3 regions of the Pelotomaculum schinkii genome follow, and region 3 is predicted to be linked to each of the others. Evidence: riboswitches for the same ligand, from Rfam matches in the RefSeq annotation. Region 3 holds a riboswitch; each other region holds the start of a gene.

Region 1 (4,935 bases), on a different contig from region 3:
TAATGGTGCATGCCAAGGATCTGGAGGAAAAGTTTGTTGCCGACGGATACGGGACCAAGCGCATTGACCTGATGTACAACGATTTTGTAATTGTCGGGCCGGAATCGGATCCGGCTCAAATCAAGGGACTAAAAACACCGGCTGAGGCGCTGAAGAAAATTATGGATACAAAATCCCTTTTTATTAGTCGCGGGGACAACTCCGGTACGGATGTTGCGGAAAAGGCCCAGTGGAAGGCTGCCGGGCTGAAGCCGGCGGGCGACTGGTACCACGTATATGAAAAAGGTTCGGAAGGCAACGTCAAGACCTTAAAGTATACCGATGAGCAGAACGCTTATACTATTATCGATCGGGCTACATACCTGACCGTGAAAGACCAGGTCAAATTGAAAGTGCTGGTGGAAAAAGACGAGGCCCTGCTTAACTACATTTCCCTGATCCCCGTCAACGCCCAGAAGTTCCCGGAAGTTAAAGACGAGTTGGCCCAGCAGTTTATTGATTTTTGCACATCAATCGAGGGACAGACGATCATCAGGGATTTCGGCAAGGATAAATACGGTGAGCCATTGTTTTTCCCCAATTCCACCGAGGGGAAAAACCTGCCCAAGTAGGTCGTAAGTCATAGGTCGTATGGCGTAGGTATATACTGCATTCCTATTGGGTCAATAAATAAATTAAACACTAATATGAAAATGTAGTTCGCAGTTTCGTTTTTTGGTATCAGCGAGAATAAAAGCTCAGCGAGGTGCGATTTCAATCGCACACGGCGCGCCAGCGCCGCACTTATGGCAGTCAATGTTGCATTTGTGCGAATGAATTCGCACCTACATTTATAAAGACAACTCAGTACGTTATTTCAAGTAAAATATTTGGAGGAGGACTAACTTTGAGTAAAAAGAACTTTTTAGCGCCCCTTATGATCCTCATGGTAACAATGCTTTTGGTCGTTTTCGCAGGGTGCGGCAAACCGCAAGTGAAAGATGTGATCCTCGCCACCACCACCAGCACCCAGGACAGCGGGCTCTTAGACGCGCTGATCCCGATTTTTGAACAGAAGACCGGATATAACGTTAAAACTGTCTCTGTAGGCAGCGGCGCCGCTATCACCATGGGTGAAAAGGGAGAGGCCGACGTCCTCCTGGTGCACTCTCCCGCGGCCGAGAAAAAGATTGTGGACAGTGGCGCAGTTGTAAACTACCAGCTCGTGATGCATAACGACTTCATCATCATCGGCCCCGCTGGGGACCCTGCCGGTATCAAAGGGACTAAAGCAGGCGACGCCTTTAAAAAAATAGCGGAGAATAAGGCTGTTTTCGTTTCGAGAGGAGACAATTCAGGCACCCACAGTAAAGAAAAAGCAATCTGGGCGGAAGTCAAAATCACTCCGGAGGGCAACTGGTACCAGCAGAGCGGCGCCGGGATGGGGCAGACCTTAAACATCGCCAATGAAAAGCAGGCCTACACTCTGACCGACCGGGCGACATACCTGGCCCAAAAGAAAAATATCAACCTTGAAATCCTGTCGGAAGGGGATGCGTCGCTCCTGAACATCTACCATGTGATGCAGGTTAACCCGGAAAAATTCAGTACTGTCAACAAGGATGGAGCAAAAGCATTTGTTGATTTCATGGTCGACCCCGATACCCAGAAGACCATCGGTGAATTTGGCAAAGATCAATACGGTCAGGCGCTATTCACCCCTGACTCCGGCAAAAAAGTAGAGGATCTCGGTAAGTAACGTAAACCGGTCGCCGACGCGGCGACAGAGAATTAAAACCTGGCAATGCAAGTACGATCTGAAATAAATCTCTGAAATAAATCTCTGAAATAAATCTCTGAAATAAATCTCTGAAATGAATCTCCGAGCTGGCTTTGCCTAAAGCGTCACAGCTAGGGCTGACGGTCGTTTGGGTGCGCTGGAAAACTATTGCGCCTTCCATTGCGAAAAGGAGAACTGGGATGGCCTTGACGCCGGACAGCTTGTTTTTCGCAGGCTGTCCGGTATTTTTCTTATTTGAGCCGGATCCCCATGCTTTAAGCGGCGCCGGCAGGAAATGAAAACTTGGGCCAATGCAACATTTGTCCGAATTATCTACAGCATTGTTTGTGATGGGACCGCAGCGCGGTATGAGCAGCCGTCGGGTACCGGGGGCGTCATTGTCGGTTCGGACAGCCAAGTGTCATTCACTGATGATTTGACTAACCAAATTGAATTCACCGGGACTGGTGGTTATGAAATAGTCGGGTCGGGTGTACCCAAAGAGCAGTGATTAAAAGATGTGGTTGTTTTTCGGGTAATAGTTCTATTTATCATAATCTTTATTGTTTTTTGGCTCAAAGATCCGCTTGCGCTGATAAGCGGAATGCTAACAACAAACTCATAGCTATAATGATATCAATTCTAATCCGGCAGTCCTTGGGTAATTGGGACGGTGAAGAATACCGGGGGAGGAATGGTTTATCTTCCCCGGCAGCAGGTATCTTAAAGAAAGCTTTTGAGTAACTTAAAGGCAGGATCCCCTGGCGGGGTGTTTCCCAAAGGAGCGTAATCTTTTAATCTGGGTGTTATTGGAAATGCCCCGATGGTGTAGGTCCCGGGCAAAGTACGGCCAATCAGGAAAGGCCATACCAGGCGGAGCATCTCCAGGGGGGCAGGCCGGCTTTCGTGTTCATCCCTGCTGACGGAGGCGCATGATAGGTTTTGCAAATATTGCAGAAAATGCTTGATAAATTTTCGGTATTCGACTTAATAATCATTGCCATGATATCCGCGCTGGGTATCGCCAGCAAACCCCTTATTGTACCTCTTAGCCATATCATCACCGGGCCGCTGTTGATTCCCGGCGGGGTTGTGGCGGGCGGCTTTTACATGTTGTGGATTGTCCTGGGGGCGGGCATAGTGGGCAAACCCGGCGCGGCCGCTTTGATAGGGGTTGTGCAGGCGTTGCTGGTGTTCGGAACGGGGGTTTTCGGTTCACATGGAGCCATGACCTTGCTTAGTTACACTTTGCCCGGCCTTGCCGTCGACCTGATCCTGTATTTGATTAAACACAGGGTATGCTGCCTGCTCTGCGCCTTCCTGGCAGGTTTGGTAGCCAATGTCTCAGGCTCGTCTATGGTAAACATAATATATTTCCGGCTGCCTTTTGTGCCGCTGACGCTTGCTCTGGCCGTATCGGCCTTATCAGGGGGGCTGGGTGGTATTATTGCTTATAAAGTAATACAAGTAGTTAATAAACATAGAACGTGGGGAAAAGGTTGTCATGGGGATGGTAAAGACGTATGAACCATGTGGCTATCCTGTAAAGTACATAAGTTCATTGGAGGCAAACTGATGTGGACGCCATCGTGGTCGACCGGCTCAGTTACAGATATCAAGCGGCAGGAGGGCAAATACTGAAAAACATCAGTTTTAAAGTCGCTCCGGGGGAGATCGTGGCCTTGATTGGATTGAGCGGCTGCGGCAAGAGTACCCTGTGTCTGTGTCTTGGTGGTATTATCCCCCATTATCTGGGAGGCGAGCTGACCGGGCAGGTACTGGTAAACGGAAAGGATACCAGAGAATACAGAGTTGCGCAACTGGCGCTTGAGGTGGGTCTGGTTTTTCAGGAGCCCGACACGCAGCTATTCGCACCAACTGTGGAGGATGAAATCGCTTTTGCTCCGGAAAACCTGTGCCTGCCGGCGGAAGAGGTAGGCATGCGGGTAAGTCAAGTACTGGATACTTTAGGCATAAGCGCCTTAAGGAAAGCAAACCCAAGCCACTTGTCCGGGGGGCAGAAACACCTGGTCGCCATGGGAGCGGTTTTAGCGCTGGATCCCGCCATTCTTGTGCTTGACGAAGTAATGGCTCAACTGGACCCGGCAGGCAAAAAGAGAATCAACGGCATCCTGGCTGACTTGCGCCGGCGTGGTAAAACAATCTTAATTGTTGAGCATGATCCGGAAACAGTCTCCATCGCGGACCGTGTGCTGGTGTTGGAAGACGGGCGCCTGATCGAGGATGATAGGGCTGTAACTGTAGTGGGTGAATGGGAATCTATGCTCCGGTGCTAATTTGCCTGTAAAGCTTAGAAACCAGGCTGATTGCGTTGCCTAGTCCGTATGTATTTTCAGCATAGCCGAGGCTGGTCTAATGGCTTATATAGAGTTGGAAAATGTTTCTTTTTGTTATCCTGGCCAAAGCAGGCCCGTTTTACGAGAGATCAATTTAAGCATCTTTAATAAAGGTGTTACCGCGATTACCGGAGCGAACGGCAGCGGTAAAACGACCTTTTCAAAACTACTTACAGGGATATTGACTCCGACAAAAGGACGGATCAAATTAAACGGACAGTTATTGACCTCCCTGACTCTGGCCCAAATCGGCCGCCAAATCGGGTATGTTTTTCAAAACCCTGATAAACAGTTGTTCTGTGAGACAGTGGAGGAAGAGATTGACTTCGGTGTGCGTAATCTGGGTTTGCCGCCGGACCAGGCGGCGCAAAAAGTCAGAGAGGTGATGGACTACTTTGAATTGACCCGGCACGCGCAAGCTTATCCCCTTAGCCTCAGCGCCGGGGAAAAAAGACGTCTGGCTCTCGCAGCCGTCTTTGCGCTGGAGCCCGGGTTACTGTTGCTTGATGAACCGACAACGGGCCTGGATCCCTATCGCAAAAAAGTACTGGGTGATTACCTGGATAAGGTGCTCGGCGCCGGCAGGGGAGTCGTGCTCATCAGCCATGATCAAAAATTTATAAACAGGTACGCCACCCGGTTAATCGGGCTCCGGGACGGACAGTTCATCGAAGAATAGGGGATATACAGCATGACCGGCCTTGACCCCAGGACCAAAATAGTGATTATTATTTGTCTTTCAACGCTGGCTGTTTTTCTTAATGAACCCCGGCCGTTGCTTTTATTGTTCGTTTTTACGCTGGTCGTTTTATTACTGAT
Region 2 (4,935 bases), on a different contig from region 3:
CTTCTTGATAACGCTGCAAAAGCCATCTTGAATGCGCCCTGAATAAACCTCGCTGCCCGTTGTGACAATCCCCACCCAAAGTGGTTGAAAGGGCTTTACAGATAAGAGCGGGCCGGGCTCGCTGCAGATTTTTTCGGCCTCCTCCAGGATCTGACGCCGGACTGCCAGCGGTATGACCCTGGTACCGGCAACGACCTGCTCTTTGCACACAACCCTGTTGTTGTGCAAAGTAGCCATGACAATATCCTCCAGGCTGTTGGCCCTATATAAACGGCTCGCCTGTACTTTTAAGAGACCCTCACGCGCCGCACGGATATTGACCCGGCCCTGATTTGGCTGATCCCAGTAGAGGCCCGGCCCGGCGGCATGCCGCGCCAGACTCAAGGCGGCCTCATCCTCGTGGACAAGGTCGTCCTCCGGCTCCCATACATAGATGTGTTTCTTGCCCAGATCCAGGAGTTTGGGGATATCCTCGGTCGTTACAACCTGGCCTTTTTGGTATGCGCGTCCCTTTTCGCAGCCGGGAACAATTTTTGTAATGTCATGACACAGGATCATGCCAACCGCTTCCGTCACCGGCACCTTCCGCATGCAATAACCTCCTAGATCTTCTCTATTCTTGCGGCAGCGACCTTATACTCACCGGTTTTCGTAATGGGGTCCAAACCGTGGCTGGTCAGAGCGTTCGCCGGGCTTGCCGTGTAGTGGAACGACATCCAGATCATTCCCGGCGGCACCCGGTCCGTAACTTTAATTTTCGTGGTAAGCTGCCCCCGGCGGGAAAATACCTTGACTTTATCGCCGGTTGTCACCTGCAGCCGCGCGGCGTCCTGCGGATGCAGTTCGGATTGCTCTTCCGACCACATGCTGTGAATGCCGGTTGAATAAGGAGTGGTCACGTTATAGTGCTGCAGGATCCGGCCGGTGGAGAGCAGGAAAGGATATTCTTCATCCGGCATTTCGGCGGGCGGAATATGATCGATGCCCTGGAAGATCCCCTTGCCGTGGCTGAACGTCGTACCGTGCAGGACAGGTGTGCCCGGATGCTCGAGCGACGGACAGGGCCACTGGATGCCGCGTTCTTCCAGCCGCTCATAAGTGATCCCGGCCATGGACGGCGAGAGGGATGCCATTTCCATCCATATTTCTTCCGGGCTGTTGTAACCCATGGGATAGCCCATCTTGGCGCTCAGGGCCATGATGGTCTGCCAGTTCGTCTGTCCCGGCACGGGTTTGATCGCCTTGCGGACCCTTTGCACCCGGCGTTCGGTGCTGGTAAAAGTCCCGTCGGTTTCGGCAAAACTTGCCGCCGGGAGGATGACATCGGCATATTCCGCCGTTTCAGTCAGGAAAAGCTCCTGGACCACCAGAAAGTCAAGCTTCTCCAGGGCGGCGCGGATTTCGTTGCTGTTGGGATCGGTCAGGACGGGGTTCTCACCAAGGATATACATGGCTTTGACTTTCCCTTCGTGGGCCTTCTCAAACATTTCCGGAATCATCAGGCCCACTTTGCCGGGCAGCTCCACGCCCCAGGCCTTTTCGAACTTGGCCCTGACAGCGGGGTCGATTACCTTTTGGTAGCCGGAGAAGACGTTCGGGAGCGCTCCCATGTCGCAGGCGCCCTGCACGTTGTTCTGGCCCCTGATCGGGTTTACCCCGGTGCCGGGCCGGCCCAGGTGTCCGGTCAACATGGCCAAGTTGGCCACACTCATCACGTTGTGGGTGCCGCAGATGTGCTCCGTAATCCCCAGCGTATAGAACAGCATCGCCCTATCCGTTGTAGCGTAAAGGCGCGCCACCGCGTACAGGTCTTCCACCGTTATGCCGGTAAGGCTGGAAACATACTCGGGCGGGTAGTTTTTGACGGTTTCCTTAAGCACTTCAAAGTTCTCGGTCCGATTGGCGATGAATTCCTTATCGTGCAGGTCCTCGTTAATAATGATATGCATGAGTCCGTTTAAAAAGGGAATGTCTGTACCCGGCTTAATGCGCAGCCAGTAGTCGGCTTCCTCCGCCAGGTCGATACGCCGCGGGTCAACCACGATCAGCTTCGCGCCTTTGCGCGCCGCCTGCCTCATTTTATACCCTATAATCGGGTGCGCTTCGGTAGTATTGGTCCCTATCAGCATCAATAACTGGGCATGGTTGGTAATATCATGAATAGAATTGGTCATGGCGCCACTGCCAAACGTTGTGGCCAAACCGGCCACGGTGGGGGCGTGTCAGGTACGGGCACAGTGGTCGACGTTGTTTGTGCCCATCACCGTCCTCGTAAATTTTTGCACCAGGTAGTTTTCCTCATTGGTACACCTGGCGGAACTTAAGGCCGCAAAAGAGTCCGGACCGTATTTCTCTTTGATGCCGGCAAGGCGGGTAGAAATCAGGTCCAGCGCCTCATCCCAGGAGGCGGGGACAAATTCGCCGTCTTTTTTCACCAGCGGCGTGGTGAGACGCTTTTCGTTTTTCACGAAATCCCAGCCAAACCTCCCCTTGACGCAGAGAGCCTTGCCGTTTACCACACTGCTGGGGTTGGAGCTTACGCCTATCACTTCACCGTCCTTTACGCAAAGGTCAAAGTTACAGCCGGTGCCGCAGAACGGACAGGTCGTTTTGACTCTTTGGAACTCCCAGCGGCGGCCTTTGCCGTGCATTTGTTTTTCGGTCAGCGCCCCGGTCGGACAGACGGAAACACACTGGCCGCAGAAAACACAGTCCGACTCCACCAGTTCATCTTCAAAAGCAGTGGTCGTTTTGGCATTGAAGCCCCTGTAGGCAAAATCCAGGGTGTTTTGACCGGTGACCTCGTCACAGGCCCGGACACACTTGCCGCACAAAATACACTTGTTCATATCACGAACGATAAAGGGATTGGTCGTTTCAAGCAGGTAAGCGTGCTTTTCTCCCTTGAAGGTGCTTTCCTTGACCCCATATTCATAGCAATAATCCGCCAGCTTGCATTCGCCGGCTTTTTCGCAGGTAAGGCAATCCAGCGGGTGGTTGGCAATCAGCAAATCGAGGATGGTCCGCCTTGCCTCCATCACATCAGGTGAATGCGTTTCCACCACCATGCCAGGGGCCACGGCTGCCGCACACGAGGCCACCAGACTGCGCGCTCCTTTCACTTCCACGACACACAACCGGCACGCCCCAACCGAACTCAAGCCATCCTCAAAACAAAGATGCGGGATGTCTATCCCCATTTGTTGGGCGGCTTTGAGGATCGTGGTACCTGCCGGAACTTCAACTTCATTTCCATTGATACTTAGCTTGACAAGCTCCAATATTACCCCTCCTCTCAGATTCCAACCTGCACAATTACAATTGCAACATCTACATATCTGCACCACTTACAACCAGGCGACCGTGTTGTTTTCGCTGAACATCAGTTAAAATTTAGCATTAAATTATAGCACCACCCTCTCCCCAACATAATAAAAAGCTTTGTCCCCATCTGAAAAGGGCAAAGCTTTAGAGTGAAAATAAAGCTATGTTCTCCTTTTCGCAACGGAAGGCGCGCCAATTTCTCAGAGCGCCCTAACGGCCAATAACCATGGCTTTACAGCTGTAGGTTAGGTGGCTAGGAGAGCAATTTTAAAAGAAGCAGTCATGCGCGGCAATGTGCGGCCGCTATAAACAAGAAAAAAGCCCTGTCCCATTTGTAAAAAGGACAAAGCTTTACGGCAAATAAAGCCATTTTCTCCTTTCCACAATGGGAGGCGCATCAGTTTCCCAATGCACCCTAACGGCCTGACAACCATACCTGCGGCTAAGGCTTACAGACTCGGAGATTAACTATGCAAATTTTCTACAGTTAATATTAGAATTCCTGCAAGATTCAATAAATTTATTTAAGTTAGTGGTTATTTTTTATTTTATATAACCAACTCATGGTCTTCCTGCGCTGAATAAATTTACAAACACGGTAAACAATACTTAAAAAGTAGAAATGGAGTGATGAAAGAGTGCAGATGAACATGTATCAGCCATCCAACCAGTTTCAACAAAGTCAGTTTCAGCAAAACCAGTTTCAGCAAGCGCAAGTAATGCCGGAACCCCCAAAAGTCATCTCAACCAAAGACAGCCTGTACCTGCAGGACGCCATGACCTGGGAATTGACCTCCATGAAGAAGTGCTTCCATTTTTCCAGAGAGGCCGTGGACCCCGAAATCAAGGCTGCTTTAGATCGAGTGGGGCAGCTCCATATGCACCACTATCTGAGGCTTTTGAACCATGTTAATCCGGCTAATACGGCAAATCGCTAAGAAAGGGTGAAGTGAATCCATGAACCAGCAAAATAAAATACAAAATCCCCAGGCCAATATGGCCCAGCCTAAAGGGCCGCAAATGAACGACCGCGACATGCTCAACGATACTCTGTCAAGCTTAAAATACCTGACTGACAACTTCAACGTTTTCAGCCGGGAAGCCAGCCACCATGCGCTGCACCAGGACGTTGTGAATATGCTTATTGAAACCCACGCCCATACCAGAGACATGTACAATCTTATGTTTCGCAAGGGCTGGTACTCGCTTGAAATAGAGCAGCCGCAAAAGTTGCAGCAGACTCACCAGCAGTTCGCAGGTTACCAGAACCAGTTCCCTTACGGCGGCATGGTGATGCAGTAAGGTCGGCTAAGACACCTGGCAGCCGCCAGGTGTCTTAGTATTTGGATTAAAACAGACCTTAATTAATTGATAAGTAATTGATAAGTTGGTTCCCTGCCAGATCATGCGCCGGCACAAGCACTCTCAGGAATAAGCTGGAAACTGAATTTATATTATGGTATTTGCAGGAAAATCCTTTGCCGTAAACGAAATTTATAGATTTGACATGAGGGGTATCACGACCACAGGAGAGTATCTGAAGTATCGAAAGGAGGCTATTTTGTGGATAATGATAAATTTCAAGAACTGGTCTTACAACAACTGCAGGCT
Region 3 (4,935 bases):
GGGACTTCAGGCTGGTATTGGCCAAAACCACAAGCGCTGGCGGAAGCTATCCCGGCGAGGAATGTCATCACCGTTACCGCCAAAAGAAACAGCTTATTAGCCAAACCCTTCATTTTTTTCACCTCCTTGTCTCAAAATAAAGGTGCGGTCAATAAAATTCATCAATTGATGTCCAGGCCCGGTCAACATAAAACTGACCCAGATGAGACAAAAAGCGAGGCTTGCCTGTACCACTTTGGCGTGTTCCCAGACACTGTCGCGCAATATGATCGTGATTGCTGCAGCCAGCAAAAAAACCAACAGGGAGTATATTTTAAGTTTTTTCCGTCTGACCGGTGAAACAATCGGCGCGGCGGGGTTGTCAACCGGAGCTAATTTAATGATCGCGGTAAAACCTATTAATAATGCAAGTAAAGCGATGATATCAAGACCAATTTGACTGTATTTGGGAAAAAACATAGCGCCCAAAGACATTAAGGTAGTCGACAATATTGTAATGAAAGCGCACCGCCAGGGAGAGTCGGAGTGCGCGCCGCCGGCGGTGTGCCGGAATAAAAATAAAGTGGCCAGGATGGCAATAGTGGCCGGTAAAATCCCCAGCAAAAAGCCGATCAGCAATATAGCGGAGAGGTTTAGCGAGTTGATGATGATGATGTCGGTGGCATAGGCCAGGACCATTTCTTTTTCCTGGGAAGCGCCGGTTTTCGCGCGCAAGTAGCTTGCCAAGCGCCTGCTGACGGCCATGTAACTCATACTCTCCACATACCCTCCCTGGGTCTTTTAAACTTCGCGTACAAGATCGCGAGCAGAATTATAACTACATTCTGCGGGAAGCCAATCATTTTCCACAGAACCCAATTCGTGTCCGGCAGGGTGCTTATATTTAAATCTAAAAAGTGTGAAAATATGATGTTGTTTAATGATTCAACTGTCGCTACTATTGCTTCAGTGACAAAAGAAGCAATAAATACACTTGATAATTTTGATCTGGTTGCTTTGCACAATAGAACAACCATGGAAAGGATTAAGAACGCCGTGTGCACCCCAAAAGACGCGCCGGCTGTCCTAATTAGATATATGGCTATACAAATGATAGTTGCTGTGGGTATAACAAGCAGCCACCTGATCGGGACCCTTAAAATAGCTAACACTAAGGCAAATGTGCCAGTCATTTCGGGGATGCCCTGCAGCAGAAACCAAACAAATTTTGTGTCCATGGGTCTGCCTCACTCACAAGACGTCTTACTTATTGTTTCGACAAAAAGCTGATATCACCTAGCAATATAACTTAAAATATTCAGACACATTTCGATAAATCTCGACATTATTCCGGGGACCATACACTCCTCATGAGTTGACTGGTTTCTATACGTCTCTTTGGATTGTCCATACCATATTTCTATAAAAATAAAAAAAACCGGATTGGTTCATCCGGATCCCTAACAAAACACATTGTTTCATGGTGGAAATATCCGCCGGGGGATATTGGTTATCCCGCTCAGCCAGATGGAAAACCCCTCCATAGAGGGGGCAAAGTTTATTGTTTTTCCTCACTTGCTAATATTTTTATTGCCTCTGTTTCTTCAACTGTTTTAAGGCATTTTTTCAATTGATCGGTCTCAATTTCTCCGCAAATTATCACAACAATACTATCTTCGATTTCTATGCGGCAGTTGTATTCTTTTTCCTTCCCAATTACCACCGGTATATGCTCCCTCCTTTTTTTGAAATGAATTCCTGACTACCCTTGTCTTAAAATATACTATGACATACGATTGTAATTCATTAATAATTCCAAGAAAAAAGCTCCGGCCACAGAACCTGGAATAATAACCATAAAGCACAAAAAGCCCCGCTCCGGAGAGCGAGGCGATATCCCGCGAAAAAACCGTCTCAAATGGCGGGCCTAAGTTTACTACAGTCGGTCAGAACCAAAACAAGGGCGGTAGAAGGTAAAAGTTTACAGCATAAATGTTTTGACAGAATAAAGGTTTTATTCAATATGCATAGAATTTACTTTTTGTTACTCCGAGTCCGGAGACCTAAGGTATGAAGCGCTATGGTCCCGGACCGATAGGGTTTGCTTGGAAACGGGCAAGCCTCCCGTGTGGAAAGGAGCATGTTTTTTTTGCTATGCTTTTTTACCGCACGTGCGTGCGGTTTTTGTTTTTGCAAGAAAAATTTCAAACTTGTTGGAGGATTGGGATAGTGGTTCAAGAAGTCTGTTTATTTATCAATGGAAACTGGATGACTACCAGGCAGAAGGAAAAAGTAATAAACAAGGCAACCGGTAAAGCTATAGCTGAGTTTTTTTTAGCCGGACCGGCGGAAGTTGATGCTGCTGTTGCCGCTGCGCTGGAAGCGTCCAGGACGAAGAAGTTATCTCCTTACAGTCGCTTTGAGATACTCAAAAAAGCAAGCGAACTATTAATGGACCGGCAAAGCGAACTGGCCTCCATAATTTCTCAGGAGGTTGGGAAAAACATTAAAGAGGCAATGGGAGAAGTTGCCCGCGCTTCCCAGACGCTATTGATTTCCGCAGAAGAAAGCAAACGGATCAAAGGAGAAATCGTTCCTATCGCCGGTTCTCCCGGCAATGAAAACCGCCGGGCATGGACCATACGCGTCCCCCGGGGGGTGGTCTGCGCCATTACACCCTTTAATTTTCCACTCAACCTTACCTGTCATAAAATTGGCCCGGCCATCGCAGCTGGAAATACTGTCGTTTATAAGCCGGCCAGTGCAACTCCCATCATCGGGGCCAAATTGTGCGAGATCATGGCGGAGGCCGGCTTGCCTGCAGGCTGCTTAAATATGGTTATGGGGCCTGGCGCTTTGGTCGGCGACGCCCTGGCCAGAGACAAGCGTATTGCTTACTATAGTTTTACAGGAAGTTCTGAGGTGGGGATAAAGCTTAAGACTTCAGTTGGCTTAAGGCCTATTTCCCTGGAACTTGGCGCCAACTCACCCACGATAGTGCATAGTGACGCGGATATAAACGCAGCGGCTGAGGCCTGTGTCCGTTTTGCCTTTGCCAACGCGGGGCAGGTATGTATATCCGTGCAGCGGGTATATGTTCACCGCCCGGTTTATGATGCGTTTTGCAGGCGGGCTGTCTCCCTGACCGGGACCTTAAAAGTCGGCGATCCTTTGGAGCCAGCCAACGATTTAGGTTCCATGATCAGTGAAAATGAATCAGCAAGGGCTGAGGAATGGATTCATGAAGCCGTTGCCGGAGGCGCCGAGATATTGATTGGCGGCCGCCGCCGCGGACCGTTCCTGGAACCTACCATATTAACCAATGTTCTTCCTGAAATGAAGTGCGTTTGTAATGAGATTTTTGCCCCCGTTTTCTGCATTATTGCCTATGATACAATTGATGAAGCCATCGCTTTAGCCAATGATTCCCGTTATGGACTGCAAGCGGGTGTGTTTACTAATTCCCTTGAGATTGCATGCCGTTGCGCTGAAGGACTGGAAGCCGGCGGGGTAATTATAAATGATGTTTCTACCTTCCGTACAGACCTTATGCCCTATGGCGGCTGGAAGGAAAGCGGCACAGGTAAAGAGGGGCCTCGTTATGCAATAGAGGAGATGACTGAAGAAAAAGTCGTTGTGATAAAACTCTAGTGCCGGCATCAGCAAGAATATACCCAACCGTCCCAGAACTACCCGGCCAAAGTGCCGGGGTTTTGCTTCTTATAATATTTCTTTATGATTACTTCACCAGTACATGACAAAATATACAATACAAGTGCTTCAGCTATAGTTTTATTGTATAATTTAAATAAGACAAAATAAGAATAAAATACAATTATACCAATGGGGGATAGTATGGATTTAATTCGAGAGTCAGACCTTCCCGGAATCGGACGAAAGTTTCAAATCAATACACGCAGTGGAGATAAGCTCGTTGTTGTTATTCACGATGACGGAAGGCGTGAAATCTATCATTTTGATAACGATGACCCCGAAGAAAGCATATCAATGGTTACACTTGATGATGCCGAGGCCCGCCGTGTGGCAGGTATTATCGGCGGCATGTCCTATATGCCGAGGGATTTGGAATCGGTTGATGTGTGTTTTGATGAAATGTTTATTGAATGGTACAAAGTTGAGCCGGGCGCCAAATCGGCTGGTATGACGATCGGCGATTTGGGCATTCGCAAAAGAACAGGCGCCACTATTATTGCTATTGTGAAACGTGACCAGATCAAAATAATCAATCCCGGGCCGGAGCAAATAATCAGGGAAGGGGCAACCCTGGTGATATTGGGCGAGAGGGCAAAGGTAAAAGCCTGTAAACACTTAATCCAGCACGGGAGTCTTTAGGTAGTGGAGCAGCATTTGCTCTTTGAAGTTGGGCTGGCCCTGGGCATTATTGCGTTTGCCGGCCTATTATCCTCCCGCTTGCGGTTTTCAATTGTACCGTTGTTAATACTGGCCGGGATGCTTGTTGGACCACAAACGCCACATTTTGGGGTTCTTGATTTTCGCTTCATAGATAGTGCTCCATTAATTGAATTCCTGGGACGTTTGGGTATACTCTTTCTTTTGTTTCACCTGGGACTCGAGTTCTCCGTCGGAAGGCTGGTAAAGGCGGGCCGTTCCATTATTCGGGGTGGAATTATTTACATGGCAATCAACCTGACCCTCGGATTGCTGTTGCCCTTTTTACTGGGATGGCCGTTTAAGGAAATCTTAATCGTGGCAGGGATTACAACAATCTCGTCAAGCGCCATCGTTGCCAAAATGATTGTTGACTTAAAGCGTACGGTTAGGCCGGAGACAGAAATGATCCTTGGCCTTATGATGTTTCAGGATGTTTTTGTAGCTGTTTATCTTTCTGTTGTATCAGGCCTTGTCTTAACTGGGGCAACGTCTACCATGAATGTATTGGCTTCAGCAGGACTGGCGCTGGGATTTATTATTGGA

The links. Region 3 has a riboswitch for molybdenum cofactor ahead of Psch_RS14405 (aldehyde dehydrogenase family protein). Riboswitches for the same ligand answer to the same signal wherever they lie in the genome.
Region 1: it holds a riboswitch for molybdenum cofactor, as region 3 does, so the genes downstream of both, Psch_RS08095 (hypothetical protein) here and Psch_RS14405 (aldehyde dehydrogenase family protein) in region 3, are expected to answer to the same signal.
Region 2: it holds a riboswitch for molybdenum cofactor, as region 3 does, so the genes downstream of both, fdhF (formate dehydrogenase subunit alpha) here and Psch_RS14405 (aldehyde dehydrogenase family protein) in region 3, are expected to answer to the same signal.

What each region holds. Positions count from the first base shown of each region.
Region 1 covers NZ_QFGA01000001.1:1,737,145-1,742,079, reverse strand. The annotation lists gene Psch_RS08105 (ABC transporter substrate-binding protein) at 1-611, shown strand, start outside; gene Psch_RS08100 (ABC transporter substrate-binding protein) at 917-1,738, shown strand; molybdenum cofactor riboswitch at 1,848-1,968, shown strand; gene Psch_RS08095 (hypothetical protein) at 2,055-2,270, shown strand; gene Psch_RS08090 (ECF transporter S component) at 2,702-3,286, shown strand; gene Psch_RS08085 (energy-coupling factor ABC transporter ATP-binding protein) at 3,337-4,056, shown strand; gene Psch_RS08080 (energy-coupling factor ABC transporter ATP-binding protein) at 4,136-4,795, shown strand; gene Psch_RS08075 (energy-coupling factor transporter transmembrane component T family protein) at 4,808-4,935, shown strand, end outside.
Region 2 covers NZ_QFGA01000001.1:1,778,291-1,783,225, forward strand. The annotation lists gene Psch_RS08240 (molybdopterin-binding protein) at 1-591, opposite strand, end outside; gene fdhF (formate dehydrogenase subunit alpha) at 603-3,281, opposite strand; molybdenum cofactor riboswitch at 3,477-3,596, opposite strand; molybdenum cofactor riboswitch at 3,682-3,799, opposite strand; gene Psch_RS08250 (hypothetical protein) at 3,969-4,262, shown strand; gene Psch_RS08255 (spore coat protein) at 4,282-4,626, shown strand; gene Psch_RS08260 (hydrolase) at 4,888-4,935, shown strand, end outside.
Region 3 covers NZ_QFGA01000002.1:713,511-718,445, forward strand. The annotation lists gene Psch_RS14385 (cyclic lactone autoinducer peptide) at 1-113, opposite strand, end outside; gene Psch_RS14390 (accessory gene regulator ArgB-like protein) at 97-753, opposite strand; gene Psch_RS14395 (hypothetical protein) at 750-1,217, opposite strand; gene Psch_RS14400 (hypothetical protein) at 1,538-1,702, opposite strand; molybdenum cofactor riboswitch at 2,015-2,134, shown strand; gene Psch_RS14405 (aldehyde dehydrogenase family protein) at 2,209-3,630, shown strand; gene Psch_RS14410 (cation:proton antiporter regulatory subunit) at 3,835-4,332, shown strand; gene Psch_RS14415 (cation:proton antiporter) at 4,336-4,935, shown strand, end outside.